4 regions of the Sporomusa termitida genome follow, and region 1 is predicted to be linked to each of the others. Evidence: a T-box and tRNA genes for the amino acid it is inferred to sense, from the RefSeq annotation. Region 1 holds a T-box; the other regions hold tRNA genes.
What was found. A T-box is a leader RNA that pairs with one kind of tRNA and senses whether it is charged. The one in region 1 lies ahead of SPTER_RS06890 (valine--tRNA ligase), so its partner is inferred to be a tRNA-Val.
Positions count from the first base shown of each region.

Region 2: it encodes a tRNA-Val, which carries the amino acid that the T-box ahead of SPTER_RS06890 (valine--tRNA ligase) is inferred to sense. The anticodon was not compared.
Region 3: it encodes a tRNA-Val, which carries the amino acid that the T-box ahead of SPTER_RS06890 (valine--tRNA ligase) is inferred to sense. The anticodon was not compared.
Region 4: it encodes a tRNA-Val, which carries the amino acid that the T-box ahead of SPTER_RS06890 (valine--tRNA ligase) is inferred to sense. The anticodon was not compared.

Region 1 is NZ_CP036259.1:1,568,241-1,572,569, forward strand. It holds gene fdhF (formate dehydrogenase subunit alpha) at 1-1,190, opposite strand, end outside; gene mobA (molybdenum cofactor guanylyltransferase) at 1,568-2,122, shown strand; T-box leader at 2,284-2,512, shown strand; gene SPTER_RS06890 (valine--tRNA ligase) at 2,563-4,329, shown strand, end outside.
Region 2 is NZ_CP036259.1:291,364-295,692, reverse strand. It holds rRNA gene SPTER_RS01415 (16S ribosomal RNA) at 1-1,127, opposite strand, end outside; tRNA gene SPTER_RS01410 (tRNA-Gly) at 1,190-1,264, opposite strand; tRNA gene SPTER_RS01405 (tRNA-Val) at 1,554-1,630, opposite strand; tRNA gene SPTER_RS01400 (tRNA-Pro) at 1,655-1,731, opposite strand; tRNA gene SPTER_RS01395 (tRNA-Leu) at 1,795-1,881, opposite strand; gene SPTER_RS01390 (DUF1540 domain-containing protein) at 2,109-2,273, shown strand; gene hpsH ((2S)-3-sulfopropanediol dehydratase activating enzyme) at 2,372-3,304, opposite strand; gene hpsG ((2S)-3-sulfopropanediol dehydratase) at 3,342-4,329, opposite strand, start outside.
Region 3 is NZ_CP036259.1:1,111,882-1,116,210, reverse strand. It holds gene SPTER_RS24560 (hypothetical protein) at 1-46, opposite strand, end outside; gene SPTER_RS05015 (PAS domain-containing sensor histidine kinase) at 118-1,722, opposite strand; tRNA gene SPTER_RS05010 (tRNA-Val) at 1,891-1,966, opposite strand; tRNA gene SPTER_RS05005 (tRNA-Glu) at 2,076-2,150, opposite strand; tRNA gene SPTER_RS05000 (tRNA-Asn) at 2,154-2,229, opposite strand; gene SPTER_RS04995 (aminopeptidase) at 2,398-3,510, shown strand; gene speE (polyamine aminopropyltransferase) at 3,563-4,329, opposite strand, start outside.
Region 4 is NZ_CP036259.1:2,380,442-2,384,770, forward strand. It holds gene SPTER_RS11085 (Nif3-like dinuclear metal center hexameric protein) at 1-991, opposite strand, end outside; gene SPTER_RS11090 (tRNA (adenine(22)-N(1))-methyltransferase) at 982-1,671, opposite strand; tRNA gene SPTER_RS11095 (tRNA-Val) at 1,748-1,823, opposite strand; tRNA gene SPTER_RS11100 (tRNA-Glu) at 1,985-2,059, opposite strand; tRNA gene SPTER_RS11105 (tRNA-Ile) at 2,085-2,159, opposite strand; tRNA gene SPTER_RS11110 (tRNA-Asn) at 2,294-2,369, opposite strand; gene rpoD (RNA polymerase sigma factor RpoD) at 2,430-3,536, opposite strand; gene dnaG (DNA primase) at 3,593-4,329, opposite strand, start outside.

The sequences.
Region 1 (4,329 bases):
ATTTTTGCCCCAATTACAGGATGGGCTTCGGTTGGGTTGGAGCCGATAACAAATAAAACCTTACTCTGGGGTATTTCGTTGATTGAGTTTGTCATTGCCCCTGATCCAAATGAGGTGGCCAGACCGGCCACAGTAGGGGCGTGTCAGGTACGGGCGCAGTGATCAATATTGTTGGTGCCAATCACTGCGCGCATAAATTTTTGCATCAGATAGTTTTCTTCGTTAACACAACGGGCCGAACTGAGGGCCGCCAGAGCGTCGCCGCCATGGGCATTTTTTATAGCGGCAAATCTGGCGGTAATTAAGTCCAGTGCTTCATCCCAGGTAGCCGCCACAAAGTCACCGTCTTTTTTGATTAACGGTGTTGTCAGACGCTCCGGGCTGTGGACATAGTCAATACCAAACCGGCCTTTTACACAAGTGAGCCGGCCATTAACCGCACTGGTCAGATTTGAGGTTACCCCAATAACCTTATCGTCCTTGACATTCAGATCGAAATTGCAGCCAACACCGCAGAAGGGACAGGTTGTTTTAACTTTTTTATCCGGCAAGCCGGCATGCCTCATGGGTTTTTCCGTCAGGGCGCCTACCGGGCAGGCAGAAACGCAGGTGCCGCAAAAAACGCAGCTCGATTCAGGCATGGGCACATCAAAAGCGGGTGCTATTTTTGTATCAAAGCCCCGGTTCGTCCATTCGAGGACATCGCAGCACTGTACCTGCTGGCAAACCCGGACGCACCGGCCGCAGAGGATGCATTTATTATTATCTCTGATAATAAAGGGATTACTGTCATCAACGGCATATTCGCGGCGTTCGCCGGTAAAACGGATTTCCCGGATTCCCAGATTGTTTGCCAGCGTTTGCAGCTCGCAATCCAGGTTGCGCTGACAGGAAAGGCAGTCCTGGGGGTGGTTGGCCAGCATCAGTTCAATTACACTTTTGCGGGCTTCACGGATAGCGGCTGAGTTGGTCCGTACAACCAGTCCCGCCGATGCCGGATAGGTACACGCCGTGACCAGCCCGCGTGCGCCTTCCACTTCGACAACACAGACCCGGCAGGCTCCTTCCGGGGTTAAGTCGGCAAGGTGGCACAAGGTTGGGATCCGGACGCCGGCGTTGCGGGCCGCTTCCAGCACGGTAGAGCCTTCAGGGGTTTCAATGATTTGCCCGTCAATTGTCAATCTGATCATTTACTGTGTTCACTCTCCTTGTGGTGGAATAAATGCTTTTTGCTGCTTTGCGCGGTAATTAGCGGAAAATGCAATTAGGTTTTTGCCTCCTTTCGTAATTGAATAACCTATTTATATATTTTACCAAATATTTTGCATAAATGATATATATCTTGGTAACTGCTCAGCCAGTACAGCCGTTATTTTATCACCGCTTGCTTGCCTGCCGTCAGGGCAAATATGTTACACAGGTTGACTTACAGGTCATACTCTTATTATAATAAAGTCAGATTCTGCTTATATACTGGAGCGCTATGAATTTGAGTGAAAATAAGACTAATCTCCAATGGTGCAGGCTGATTACTCCGTTCATATTGGCAGGCGGGAAAAGCCAGCGAATGGGTACGAGTAAATCTTTTGTAAAACTAGGTTCTCAGCCATTAATAGAGATTGTAATACAGAAAGTTACCGATTTTTTTCATAAGCAGCCGGTTCTTATTACTAATCAATTTGCTGATTACCGTTATTTAGGCTGTGATATGGTTGGAGATATTATACAAGGCAAGGGGCCGCTGGGGGGGATACAGGCCGGTTTAATCAAATCTGTCACTCCCTATATCTTTGTCTTTGCCTGTGATATGCCGTTTATTGATAAAACACTTGTGCATTATATGCTCAACCGGCTGGGCAGGGAGGATATTCTTATTCCCCGGTATGGGACAAGGATGGAACCTTTGCATGCCATTTACTCAAAACGGTGCTTGCCGGCAATTACGGCTCATTTAGATAACGACAGGCGTAGTGTGCAATCTTTTTTTGATGAGGTAAATGTTGTTTATATCGATCAGGCAGAAATGAACAGGCTGCAGGTACCGGAATATTGCTTTCTGAATATTAATACTAGGGAAGAGCTAGATAATGCCAAGGCTTATCTCGATAATTTGCGCTCGTAATACTGAAGCCGAATCCTTTCATCCTGTCAGCGGCAGAAGCCAATAAGGTTGGACTTTAGCTATATGGAATGAGAGGCTTTTACTTTTGGACATGCTGGTACAATGACTGCCAAAACTTGACACTGTCCGTCTGAGCCGGTATAATGAAAGCAATTGTATACATATCAGCAATGAAGAGAAGAGTATGTTGATACGCCTGGACAGAGAGAAGGCCCGCCGGCTGCAAGGCCTTTCAGTGAGGTATTAACAGAAGGTCATCTCTGAGCTGCTGGACTGAAAATTTTGTAGGTCCAGCCGCTGTGTCACGTTACGGCATAGCAAGAGTCCGGCACCCAGCAGAGGCCGGAAATCAAGGTGGTACCGCGGAAGCTAAGCCCTTTCGTCCTTAGGGGACAAGAGGGCTTTTTTTTATGAGAAACGATATAATTCAAGGAGGATATATGGAAGAGAAACAGATACATACGATTGCTACTGTGTATGATCCCCAGGCCGTGGAAGCCAAGTGGTATAAATTCTGGGAAGACAACCGGTTATTTCATGCTGAGGTTAATAGGGGCCAGGCTCCGTACAGTATTGTTATTCCGCCCCCTAACGTAACCGGACAGCTGCATATGGGGCATGCGCTTGATAATACGTTGCAGGACATTCTTATCCGTTTCAAACGGTTACAGGGCTATAACACGCTGTGGATGCCGGGCACCGACCATGCCGGTATTGCCACGCAGATTAAAGTGGAAGAGGTTCTGGCCGAAGAAGGCCAAACCCGCTACGATCTTGGGCGGGATGTGTTTATCAAGCGGGTCTGGGAGTGGAAAGCCCGGTATGGCAGCCGCATCATCAATCAGCTTAAGCGTTTAGGGGCCTCCTGTGACTGGGAACGGGAACGTTTTACTATGGATGAAGGCTGCTCAGCCGCTGTGCGCGAAGTATTTGTTACTTTATATGAGCAGGGGCTGATCTACCAGGGCAACCGCATCACGAATTGGTGTCCACGCTGCCATACCGCCCTTAGTGATATTGAGGTTGAGCATGAAGAGAAGCCGGGGCATTTATATCACGTACGTTATCCGGTGGCGGGGGCTGACGGTGAATACGTAACCGTAGCTACCACGCGCCCGGAGACTATTCTGGGTGATAGCGGTGTGGCCGTACATCCAGAGGACGTACGTTATCGTCATCTGGCAGGGAAGTATCTGATCCTGCCAATGCTGGGGCGCCGCCTGCCTATTGTCGCCGACGACTATGTTGATCCGGCGTTTGGTACCGGCGCAGTTAAGATCACCCCGGCCCATGACCCGAACGACTTTGATATGGGCCTCAGGCATAAGCTGCCCGAGATTGTGGTGATAAATCCTGATGGCACCATGGCCGCTGATACCGGCAAATATGCCGGCATGGATCGTTATGAATGCCGTAAAGCCCTGCTCAATGACCTTAAAGACCAGGGGTATCTTGTAAAAATTGATGAACACAACCATGCTGTCGGCCATTGCCAGCGCTGCAGCACAGTGATTGAACCCTTGGTGTCCAAACAGTGGTTTGTTAAGATGGAACCGCTGGCTAAGCCTGCTGTTGCGGCGGTAACCGAAGGCAGAACTCAGTTTGTGCCTGACCGGTTTACTAAGATTTATAGTAACTGGCTGGATAATATCCGCGACTGGTGCATATCCCGGCAAATCTGGTGGGGCCATCGCATTCCGGCCTGGTATTGTGCCTGTGGCGAGGTTACTGTGTCGAGGAGCGATATTCACGCCTGCCCCCAATGCGGTGGTGCTGTTGAACAGGATCCGGATGTGCTTGATACGTGGTTTAGTTCGGCCCTGTGGCCATTTTCCACCATGGGCTGGCCGGAGGAGACCGCGGAACTTAAACAGTTTTATCCGACAAGCGTGCTGGTTACCGGTTATGATATTATTTTTTTCTGGGTAGCCCGCATGATGATGATGGGACTGAAATTTCAGCAGGAGATACCGTTTAGGCATGTGTTTATTCACGGTCTGGTACGGGACAGCCAGGGCCGGAAGATGAGTAAATCGCTGGGCAATGGTATTGACCCGCTGGAGGTTATCGAGAAATATGGTGCAGATACACTGCGGTTTATGCTGATTACCGGCAATACGCCAGGCAATGACATGCGGTTTTATTGGGAGCGGGTGGAGTCCAGCCGCAATTTCGCCAATAAAATCTGGAATGCCTCGCGTTTTGTG
Region 2 (4,329 bases), 1.3 Mb from region 1:
AAGGGTTGCGCTCGTTGCGGGACTTAACCCAACATCTCACGACACGAGCTGACGACAGCCATGCACCACCTGTTTTCGCGTATCCGTAGATAGGGATTCATCTCTGAACCTTTCGCTCAATGTCAAGCCCTGGTAAGGTTCTTCGCGTTGCGTCGAATTAAACCACATACTCCACCGCTTGTGCGGGCCCCCGTCAATTCCTTTGAGTTTCAACCTTGCGGCCGTACTCCCCAGGCGGGGTACTTATTGCGTTAACTCCGGCACAGAAGGGGTCGATACCCTCTACACCTAGTACCCATCGTTTACGGCCAGGACTACCGGGGTATCTAATCCCGTTCGCTCCCCTGGCTTTCGCGCCTCAGTGTCAGACACAGTCCAGAAAGTCGCCTTCGCCACTGGTGTTCCTCCCAATATCTACGCATTTCACCGCTACACTGGGAATTCCACTTTCCTCTCCTGCACTCAAGCCTGACAGTTTCCTGCGCCCATACGAAGTTAAGCTTCGCACTTAGACACACGACTTACCAGGCCACCTACACGCCCTTTACGCCCAATAATTCCGGACAACGCTTGCCACCTACGTATTACCGCGGCTGCTGGCACGTAGTTAGCCGTGGCTTCCTCCTTTGGTACCGTCATTAGTCTACATTATTCACATAGACCACGTTCGTCCCAAACGACAGAGCTTTACGACCCGAAGGCCTTCTTCACTCACGCGGCGTTGCTCCGTCAGACTTTCGTCCATTGCGGAAGATTCCCCACTGCTGCCTCCCGTAGGAGTCTGGGCCGTGTCTCAGTCCCAGTGTGGCCGTTCATCCTCTCAGACCGGCTACTGATCGTCGCCTTGGTGAGCCGTTACCTCACCAACCAGCTAATCAGACGCAGACCCATCTCCAAACGGCAGCTTCTTTAGAGAGGCCACCTTTCTTATCTTCGCCATGCAGCTAAGATACCACATTCGGTATTAGCACCACTTTCGCGGTGTTGTCCCCAGTTTAGAGGCAGGTTGTCTACGCGTTACTCACCCGTTCGCCACTAAGTATCCATTACTGTATACTCCGTTCGACTTGCATGTGTTAGGCACGCCGCCAGCGTTCGTCCTGAGCCAGGATCAAACTCTCCAATAAAGTCTTTGCAATCACTCAGTGACTGCAGTATATTGAAGCCGTTTATCGGCTCATTATCTTTTTGGAGCGGAAAACGAGATTCGAACTCGCGACCCTCGCCTTGGCAAGGCGATGCTCTACCGCTGAGCTACTTCCGCATCCCTTACGAATATTATGTGGCTTGTTATCGCCACCGCACATCTGGCATTTGTATGATGCATTTCTTTACATTGTTCAGTTTTCAGGGAACGACGCGCATGGATGCGCTAGGATCACGGGCGTATCATGGACGATACGCTTTGCCCGGGACCGACGCGCATGGATGCGCTAGGATCACAGACGTATCAGGACGATACGCTTTGCCTCGGCAACTGACAGCTGCCGACAGCGACTTATATAGATTATCATAGTTATCCATACTATGTCAACTGATTTTTTCAAAAAAAATGGTGGGACTAACTGGATTCGAACCAGTGACCTCTACGATGTCAACGTAGCGCTCTAACCAACTGAGCTATAGTCCCATTGAAACAATTAATTAACATAATTGGTCGGAGCGGCAGGATTCGAACCTGCGGCCCCCTGGTCCCAAGCCAGGTACTCTACCAAACTGAGCCACGCCCCGAAATTGTTATTGATAATTGATTCAGTCTTCGCCTCACAGCTCGCCTTCTTGGCTCTCTGTTTATGGTGCCGGAGGTCGGACTCGAACCGACACGGAGTTACCCCCGGCAGATTTTGAGTCTGCTACGTCTGCCAATTACGTCACTCCGGCACTGGATTTTTAATTATACTCGCTGTCAAATAATTTGTCAACAACCATATTTCTGCAGAAGCAAAATGAACGTCCCCCTGCTTCTACACTTTCACCTGGATAATTAACTCCGTTCTTAAGTGAGCATTTTCTAAAGTTATTGGCACATATTGTTCTGATCACCCTATACATGATTTCATCAGGTGGTGAGATACTATCATTGGCAAAATTCAAGGAGGTGAATGCATATGTCATTATCAGGAGTAAAATGTACTGTATCCTGCTGTAAGTATTGGAAACAAGGCGAGCAATGTGAGGCTTCTGGGATCCAGGTCAACATTGATGGCGGTGCCGCCCATGCCCGGCAAAGTGATCAAACGAACTGCCATACTTTTGAAGCCAAGCATTCCTAAACCCAATTCCAGAATAAAGCTAGAGGGAGCGGTCCATTAAGGGCAGCTCCCTCTAGCTATTCAAGATCACTTAAAAGGAATAGGCTTGCCTGCTGCTGTCAGGCCAAGCCCCTTCCGGTCCGGGATTTTATATAGGCATTGATCGTCTGCAGCTTGCCGTTGTCTAATTGACTATCCCCCATAGGGTAGTCCCGCCCTAAATAGCCGTATTTTTGTTGGCCCAGCCGGTGGTATGACAGCAGCTCATAGCTGGTGTTAGGCCAGCCCTTAATAAAATCCAGGATAGCACCGATGTCTTGCTCGGAATCGTTAAAGCCGGGAATTAGCGGGGTACGGACCAAAATCTGCAACTGGGGATATGCGCGCCGCAGGCCGGTCAGGTTAGTTAAAATCAAATCATTATTGCGTCCGGTGAATTCTTTATGCTTATTCGGGTCCATCGACTTTATATCAAAAATGATGGTTTTTAAATAAGCCCCTACCCGGCTGAGGTCGGCCCACGGGGCATAGCCACAGGTTTCGATTGTGGCATCAATGCGTTTTCTTTTTGTTTCCTTTAAAATGCTGATTACAAAATCAGCCTGCACCAGCGGTTCACCGCCGCTGATTGTCAAGCCGCCGCCGGAACGCATGTAAAAAGCACTGTCTGCTTCCACCACGGTTAGGATGTCGGCCACCGACATTTGCCGCCCAAAGGTATGCAAGGCTTTGGCAGGGCACTTGTCTGCGCAGCGGTGGCATTGCCGGCACTTATCCCTGTTAATTGTCATCATGCCGTCCTGACTCTTAGCCACAGCAGCATATTCACATACTGTCTGACACCGGGAGCAGGCCTCATACCCGATACATTTACTCCTGTTGTAGGCAAGCTCCGGCGTATACCGCTGCGATTCAGGGTTGCTGCACCAGCGGCATTGCAGCGGGCAGCCCTTAAGAAAGACGACGGTCCGGATGCCTAAGCCGTCATGCAGCGAATAACGTTGAATATTAAAAACATAGCCGCTGCTGCCATTTGTATCATTAGTTAACATCTTGTCTCTCCCCGGGGATTATTGCAGCTATTATCTATCAGATAGCAGTATGCTCGGTACGGGCAATAAGATCATCCTGCAAATCGGGGGATAAATCGGTAAAATAGGCGCTGTAGCCGGCTATGCGCACAATCAGATTGCGGTATTTCTCCGGATCTTTCTTCGCGGCCAGCAGGGTTGCCCGGTTAATTACATTAAACTGCAGGTGCCATAATTTCAAATCACACCAGGTCCGGATAAAAGCAACCAGCTTATCGGTTCCCCCCTCACCGGCCACACACGCAGGGCTCAATTTCACATTTAACAGCCGGGCCGCCCGTTCCCTAAAGCCGGTATTTTTGGACATGTAGTTTGACAGCAGCACGGCTGTAGGGCCATTCACATCAGCCCCCTGCGAGGCTGAAGACCCGTCAGACAGCGGCGTATAAGCCTTTCGGCCGTTAGGGGTTGCACTGACCACTTTGCCAAAAGGCACATGGGAGGTAAAGGGCACCAGGCGCAGATCCAGGTGTACACCCAATTCTTTTGAATATTTTCTGGTAAATTGCAGGCACTGACGGTCCAGTTCTTTGGCAATCGCATCCGCATAAGGGTCATCATTGCCATATTTAGGCGCATTAAGGAGTAATTGCCGGATTACTTCCCGGCCCTCAAAATTGCATTCCATCGCCGCAACCAGTTCGGCCATCGTTACTGTTTTCTCTTCATAAACCAGCTTTTTAATGGCTGCCAGCGAATCCACGACCGTGCCATAGCCCATAAATTCAAAATAGCCTAAATCAATGCCGCCTTCAATAACCGGGGTGTGAATATCCTTATAGTGCTGCATGCACAGATCATGCAGGGCCGATCCCAGCGGCCAGGCGAAATGCCGCGCCCGCAGATTAATAATGACCTGTTGTTGAATAAAGGCATGTTTCAGAAAATTAATATGCTGCGTTAAATAGGCCTGCCAGAACTCTTCCCAGGTTGCAAAATCCCGGGGATCTCCCGTTTCCGGCCCAATCTGCTCGTTCCCGTGGAGT
Region 3 (4,329 bases), 460 kb from region 1:
CAGCGATTATTGTTAGGTGAATATCTCCATAAGATTTTCTGACCACGTATGCCTTTTAGACCATATTTCTATATCAAGTATAAAAAAGTGCGAGGTTTATGCAAAGACGGTGACATCTTATACACCAAAACGGCATTGCTCATCTACAGTCAGCAGCACACTCTCATCCCCTGTCACTGGCAATAGTACAGTAAAAACAGTGCCTTTTCCCACCTGGCTGTCAACGATAATTCTGCCGCCATGATTCTGCACAATGCTGTAACATACTGATAAACCCAGCCCGGTGCCGCATTCCTTGGTCGTAAAGAAAGGAGTTCCCAGCTTTTCAACAATTTCACGGGGGATGCCATTGCCGTTATCTTCTATTGTTATCGCCACCATCCCCTGCTGCCGGCTAATAGCCACAATAACCTGCCCCTCATAAGGCACTGCTTCTACAGCATTTTTTAACAAATTAATAAATACCTGTTTAAGCTGGCAGATGTCGCCGACGGTAGTACAGCCTAAGACGGGCAGTATTACCGTGACAGCAGCATTTTTACTATGCAGCTGCCCCTCCATCAGCAGGGTAACATCCTGCAGCAGCTTGCAAATATTCACTTTTTCGAATAACGGTTCTTTCGGTGGCCGCGCCAGCATTTGAAACTCACTAATCAAACTATCTATCCGGCCAATTTCATCAACGATAATATCCAGGTGCTCTGCCCGCGGCGGCCGGTCATTGCGCCGGGCCATCAGCTGAATAAAGCCTTTTATTGCCGTAAGTGGATTTCTGATTTCATGGGCAATACCGGCAGCTAACTGATTAACGCAGACCAGCCGCTCCATTCGCAGTTGTTCCTGCTCCCGCTCGTGCCGCTTGGCCTGACACCAGACCCCGTATAAAAGTCCCAAGCAAATAGCTAGAAAAAAGAAACTAGCGGCGTCTTCCCGCGATTTGCTCAGAACTCGGGCATGCAGAGCATTAAGCGGCATAACCATAATCATTCGCCAGTTTGCACTACTCAAGTTCGTATATATGAATACTTTGTCCAGCCCATCCAAAAACGAATTAAATTCCATTATACCTGATGTATTGTTCAGCATACGGGTAAACTGTTGTTTATATGAGGCGCTCTCAGGATACAGGTCCACCAGCCGGGGGTGGTGGATCACCTGAGCATTGCTATCGATAACAACTATATATTGGTTCTCCGGCATCTGTGCCTGCACAACCGACTTACTTATTTCCTGAACAGGTACATGTGCTGCTAGAACGCCGGTTACATGGTCACTGCCATCGGTGACGGGAACTAATATGCTAATATAAGCATGCTCCAGACTTCCGTAAACCATTCGGTCCGAAACTACAGCCTCTCCTGACAGAACAGTCTGAAAATATTTATTATTCTCTTGCTCAGGCAGTAATTCACCGGCGCCTGAAGTCTGCCCCAGGCCGGCAACTAAGCGACTATTCCGGTCATATACGGCAACATTAGCCACCCCGAGCACATCCATTGCTGCCAATAAATCGCTTCGGGCCAGCTCAGGCTCAAGGCTCTTAACACCTGGGCCGGCAGCTAACATCTTGATTCCTGCCAGCCTGGTATCAAAATACATATCAAGGTAATTGGCCGCTACAGCCAGACGGTCCCGCTCTCCAACCATTACAATCCGATATTGATAATGAAAATAATTAACAATCAAGCCGCCAATGATTGTTATCAGAATGGTGCCAACCATTTTTGACACCATTTTATTCTTACTTCCGGAAAGCAAGATTGGTCACCACCTTTTTCTGACACAATTCGCCAAAATTCAGACTTTTCCTGCAAAGAATGCTAAGATTGCCAAATTTTTCACAAACAAATGCAAAAGAAGCTTTCAGTTAGACTGAAAGCTTCTTTTGCATGGTGGGCGATGACAGGATCGAACTGCCGACATCCTGCTTGTAAGGCAGGCGCTCTCCCGGCTGAGCTAATCGCCCGTGTTTTGGATTTTTGGGAAAGGAGGTTCTTCGCTACCGCTCAGAACTAAGCGACTCACACAGGTTCTCATTTCGTCTGTCGACTCGTGAGAACCTGGTTCGCTGCTTATGGTGACCCGTAAGGGAATCGAACCCTTGATACCGCCGTGAAAGGGCGGTGTCTTAACCGCTTGACCAACGGGCCAGCTGGCTCCTCGAGTAGGACTCGAACCTACGACCGATCGGTTAACAGCCGATTGCTCTACCAACTGAGCTATCGAGGAATCTTACAACATAATGAATTATATACTAGGTAAATTAAAAATGCAAGTAGTCGTGTATATTTTAATCGTTATTGCAGTTTGTATTAAATCCTTAGAAATAAAAGGATATTTTTGTTAAAACATCAAATACTGATATAGCAGCCAAAAATCATAAGAGGAGGTAACCCCTTGGATCCACGGATAAAAACACTTGCCAAGAACCTGATTGGTTATTCAACCAGCCTTGCACGGGGTGAAAAAATATTAATTGAGATGTTTGATGATGCCTTGCCGCTGGCTAAGGCCCTGGTAGATGAGGCGTACGCGGTGGGCGGCATCCCTTTTCTGGAGCTTAAAAACAGCCGGCTGCAACGGGCCTTGCTGCTGAGTGCAACCAGTGAACAACTCAGACTGACCGCGTCCTGGGAAGAGGCCCGTATGCACGAGATGGATGCCTACATCGCGATCAGAGCCAGCTTCAATATCACAGAAATGGCCGATGTTCCCGCCGCCCAGCTGCAACGTTACCAGCAGGACTGGGTAAAGCCGGTGCATCTTGATATCCGCGTCCCCCAAACCAAATGGTGCATCCTGCGCTGGCCCAACGCCTCCATGGCGCAGTCGGCAGGCACCAGCACCGAAGCCTTTGAAGACTTCTATTTCAATGTGTGCAACCTGGATTACAGCAAAATGGCGAAAGCCATGGACCCCCTGGTCAGCCTCATGGAACAAACCGACAAAGTTAGTATTACCGGCCCCGGAACCGAGCTTACCTTTTCGATAAAAGGAATTCCGGCGGTAAAATGCTCCGGCCTCAGAAATATTCCCGATGGTGAAGTATATACCGCTCCTGTCAGGGATTCGGTGAATGGTGTTGTTACCTATAATACGCCGGCTGTATACCAGGGATTTACTTATGAAAACATCCGCCTGGAGTTTAAAGCCGGGAAAATTGTCAAAGCGACAGCCAATGACACTGACAAAATCAACAGCATCTTCGACACCGATGAAGGTGCCCGCTTTATCGGCGAATTTGCCTTAGGTGTCAATCCTTACATTGATAAACCTATGAAGGATACTTTATTTGACGAAAAAATTAAAGGCAGTTTCCACTTTACCCCCGGCAACGCCTACGATGTCGCCTTTAATGGGAATACATCAGCCATTCACTGGGACTTGGTTTGTATCCAGAACCCGGCCTTCGGCGGTGGTGAAATCCGGTTTGACGACAAGCTGATCCGTAAGGATGGGCGCTTCACACTCCCTGAGCTGACAGGCTTAAATCCTGAAAATCTGCAGTAATGCAAAAAGCGAGCCGGCCACAGCTCGCTTTTTTTCTTCACTATTAAACTATTTATTTAAGTAAATCTTGCACAAAGTTGGGTAAAGCAAAACAACTTTTTTGAAGCTCGCGGTTGTAATACCGTGTATCCAGGTTATCCGGAATCCGGTTCCTGTCGGTATGGAGGGGGTCATATTGTTTGGAGCCGATGGTAAAGCAATGTAACCCGCTTGGATATAGGGGAATATTAGCCAAATACAGGCGGGTAATGGGGAATAGGGAGGCGATGTCGGCCTTAAGCCGTTTAATCAGGTCCTGATGAAAAAAAGGTGATTCAGTCTGCTGCACGAATAAACCATCAGGCCTGAGGGCCTTATGTACATTCTGATAGAATGCATGGGTAAACAGCCCGGCCCCCGGCCCGATAGGATCAGAACAGTCTACGATAATAACATCATATTTGTTTTCCACTTCCTCCATATGCTTGATCCCATCACCAATTTTCAATTGCAGCTTGGGATGGTTGTCATTTAAAGCCACACTAATCTCAGGCAGGTATTTTTTGCTGACATCAACAACCAGGCCGTCAATTTCCACCATCTCCGCCACTTCAATCGACTGATGTTTAACAACCTCGCGGGCCGTCCCGCCGTCGCCCCCGCCGATAATCAGAACCGTTCTGGGATCAGGATGCACAAACAACGGTACATGGGCAATCATCTCATGGTAAATGAACTCATCAAAAACCGAGGTCTGGAATACGCCATCCAATACCAGCATCCGCCCAAATTCAAGCGAGTCAACTACCGCGACCTCCTGATATTCTGACCGGCCGGCAT
Region 4 (4,329 bases), 810 kb from region 1:
CGGCATCGATAATAGTCAGACCTTCTGCGACGGCCTGCTGGGCCTCATGATATTTTACATCACCGGTAACCAGGATGTGAGCCCCAGCATTAACGGCCTGGTTAATCAGACTGGCGCCGCTGCCGCCGCATACGGCAACCCTGGAGATCATTTGTTCAGCATCAGCGCCGGCCACTTTGACAGAATTAATATGTAATGCCGTTTTTACCTGTCTGATAAATTGTTCAAGCCCCATGGGTGCAGCCAGGCAGCCCACCCGCCCCAGGCCATAAGTCTCACCTTTATTTAGCAGCTGATATTCGTCATAGGCCACTTCCTCATACGGGTGAGCTGCCAGCATAGCAGTAATGATCTGCGAACGCAAAGCTGCCGGAAATACAGTTTCCAGGCGGCTTTCGTCGACAAATTCCAGTGTTCCCTGATGGCCGAGGAAAGGCTGGGCATCAGCTAATGGTAAAAAGGTCCCTGTACCCGGGGTTTGAAAAGTGCAGTGGCTGTAATTGCCGATATGCCCGGCCCCTGCGGCTGTGATTGAGTTTCGAACTTGGTCAACATGGGTAGCAGGCACATACACAGCTAATTTATACAATTGCTCCTGATAGACATTAGTTAGCGGCCGGACTTCTTTTAAGGCTAATTTTTGCGCTAATACATCATTAACCCCGCCGCGGGCACTGTCCAGGTTAGTATGTGCGGCATATACAGCGATGCCGGCTTTAATCAGGTCAGCCAGCAGCTTTCCCTGCGGGCAATCTGTACGGATACGGGTAAGGCCTTTGAAGATCAGCGGATGATGAGCGATAATCAGGTCAGCGCCGGTGGTAATAGCCTCATTAACAAGGGGCTGATCCACATCTAAGGCTACTATTATTTTCTGTATCGGTTGCGCAGGATCACCAAGCAACAGCCCGACATTATCCCAGGGTTCAGCCAGATGCCGGGGCGCCAGCTTTTCCAGCTCTTTTAAAATATCACGGCAAATTACAGACATAACAGCTTTTCCTCCAACGCGTTAAGCTTACGGGTATATTCCCGGTATTTAGCAGATTTTACGGCGTCGTCACTCCCGCCCATAGCCAGAAGCACGGCGCGCCGCTGGCTGATCAGTTCATTAATATGCAGCCGCAATAACGGATGCCTGGACTGCCAGAGCCGTGGTCCGATCTCATAAAGGGACTGATCATCAAGAGGGCCTGCACCAGGTTCGGCCGCGATAATCTGGTATAGCTTCCCTTCTTCCTGCACCAGCTGCTCGTCAACAATCTGCCAGCCCTGGGTATGCAGCCACAGGCGGACCGGAGCGGCGGCAATCATTGGCTGTAAGATAAGGCGTTGTACCAGGCTGGTTATATCCGGACAGGCTTGCAGGATTGCAATGATATTGGCTCCGCCCATACCGGCAATGACCACGACGTCGGCCTCCCCCGGCTGAAGAACCGCCAAGCCGTTCCCCAGTCGAACCGAGATATATTGCTCCAGCTGCGCTGCCGCCACCGCATTTTGGGCTGATAAATACGGCCCGTGATGAACATCACCGGCAATTGCCCTGGCCACAATCTTCTCTTTCACAAGATAGATGGGCAAATAGGCATGATCTGTCCCAATATCGGCCATAGTCACACCGGCTGGCACCATGCCGGCAATCGTTTGTAAGCGCTGACCTAATTTCACATACAGCCCTCCTGGTAAATCATTGTTATTCTGATAGGTAGCAAAAAACCTGCGAATTAACTTCGCAGGTTTGCTGTGGTGGGCGATGACAGGATCGAACTGCCGACATCCTGCTTGTAAGGCAGGCGCTCTCCCAGCTGAGCTAATCGCCCGTGTTAATTTTGATATCGAGAAAGGAGGTTCTTCGCTACGCTCAGAACTAAGCGATTCGCACAGATTCCCGCGTCGCTGCGCTCCTAAAAATCTGGCTCTCTGCTTATCACACAGGTTCTCATTTCGTCTATCGACTCGTGAGAACCTGGTTCACTGCTTATGGTGACCCGTAAGGGAATCGAACCCTTGTTACCGCCGTGAAAGGGCGGTGTCTTAACCGCTTGACCAACGGGCCATTTGAGAGGTGGGATGCGGGAAGTTGGTGGGCCCACCTGGGATCGAACCAGGGACCAGCCGGTTATGAGCCGGCTGCTCTACCGCTGAGCTATAGGCCCTAGAGATATTAAAACAGGTTTTCCGGAGAAAGCCTGTTTTAATATATAGGAGGTTCTTCGCTATCGCTCAGAACTAAGCGATTCGCACAAGTTTCCGCGTCGCTATTGCTCCTAAAAACTTGGCACTCTGCTTTTGGCTCCTCGAGTAGGACTCGAACCTACGACCGATCGGTTAACAGCCGATTGCTCTACCAACTGAGCTATCGAGGAATATCGCCAACGTTGACTATTATAAAGCAATGTCCAGGTTACGTCAAGTAATATTTAGTTTTACTCCAGAAAATCCTTTAACTTTTTACTACGGCTGGGATGGCGAAGTTTTCTGAGCGCTTTGGCTTCAATCTGACGGATACGTTCGCGGGTAACACCAAAATATTGTCCCACTTCTTCCAGCGTCCGGGCCCGGCCGTCATCTAAACCAAAACGCAGGCGCAATACCTTTTCTTCGCGCGGTGTCAGTGTTTCCAGGACTTCTTCCAACTGTTCCTTAAGCAGCATAAAAGAAGCAGCTTCGGCCGGAGCCGGTGCATCCTGGTCTTCGATAAAATCTCCCAGGTGAGAGTCTTCTTCTTCACCGATGGGCGTCTCCAAAGATACAGGTTCCTGGGCTATTTTCATGATCTCCCGTACCCGTTCCACGCTGACATCCATAGCTTTTGCAACCTCTTCCGGTGATGGCTCCCGGCCTAATTCCTGGAGAAGCTGCCGTGATACCCGGATGAGTTTATTAATGGTTTCAACCATGTGAACAGGAATCCGAATCGTTCGGGCCTGGTCAGCAATTGCCCGGGTTATTGCTTGCCGAATCCACCAGGTAGCATAGGTACTGAACTTATACCCCTTGTTATAATCAAATTTCTCCACTGCTTTGATTAAGCCAAGATTACCTTCCTGAATCAGATCCAAAAACAGCATACCACGCCCAACATAACGTTTGGCAATACTGACTACCAGCCTTAAGTTTGCCTCAGCCAGACGGCGTTTAGCCTCCTCATCCCCTTGCTCCATACGTTTGGCCAGTTTAATCTCCTCGTCAGCAGTTAAAAGTGGTACCCGGCCTATCTCTTTAAGGTACATGCGCACAGGGTCATCAATACTAATGCCTTCAGGAATGGTGAGATCTATATCTACTTCTTCGGCCGTCGATTCAATCTCAGACAGGTCTGGGCCTTCAATCAGTTCAACATCCGGAACTTCGTCAACAATCTCAATGCCTTTATTACTAAAAATTTCATACATATCATCAATTTCATCAGGGCTCATATCTTCAGTCTGCATGGTATCCATAATTTCAGAATACGTGAGTACACCACGTTTTTTACCCTTGTGTAAAAGTTCATTGACTTGCTCACCTGAAGTACTTTTCTTATCGGCCATAGTTTTCCCCCCTTCCTCTGGCAGTTGACGGTAATAAAGCATACAGTACTTGACTATTAGTGATGTAATTTGCTAATTTCATGTTTAATTCGCTGACTTTCCGCCAATTCCTGCAGAAAGCTACTATCCCCCATGCGTTCTAATTCATCGGCCATTAGCCGGTGTTGTTCATACAGTGCGGTCAGATGTGCCAACCGGATGGTTTTAATACAGTCTTCAAGAAATTTGACCACATCATCAAATTGTATATCCATTAACATAATATGTGAAAACTCAGTCTTTGCTTTTTCAGTTAGGGTATCTACACCGGCATGGATTGTCGCCTGTGTTATATTTTTTTCCATATTATACGCAGTAAATATAAATTTAATAATCTCTTGCTGGAGTATGCCTTGTATTTCTTGTGGTGAAATCTTAGACAGAACATAAGGAATAAGCGTTAAATCATCGCACAACAGCCTGATAAGCTGTCGTTCCGCCTGCAGGGCGGCGGGAGGAATCTGCTTATACAAGAGGGCAATATTTATAGTTTTCCCTTTTTTTACATTTTTATCCTTTTTGAGTTGAACGATATACTTTGTTATCTCGCTGCGTAAAGCATTTTCATCAACTGAGAGTATCTGAGATAAACGGGTAATATGAGCGTTTACCTCAACTGAGTTATCGGCTTCCGCCAAAACAGGCACTAATTTACCGACAACAGCAATTTTTCCTTGTACTGTAGAATAATCACCCGATTTCAAAGCCCGGTCGAGTTGGTAATCCAATAGCGGTTGCGCCGAAGTAAGCAGAT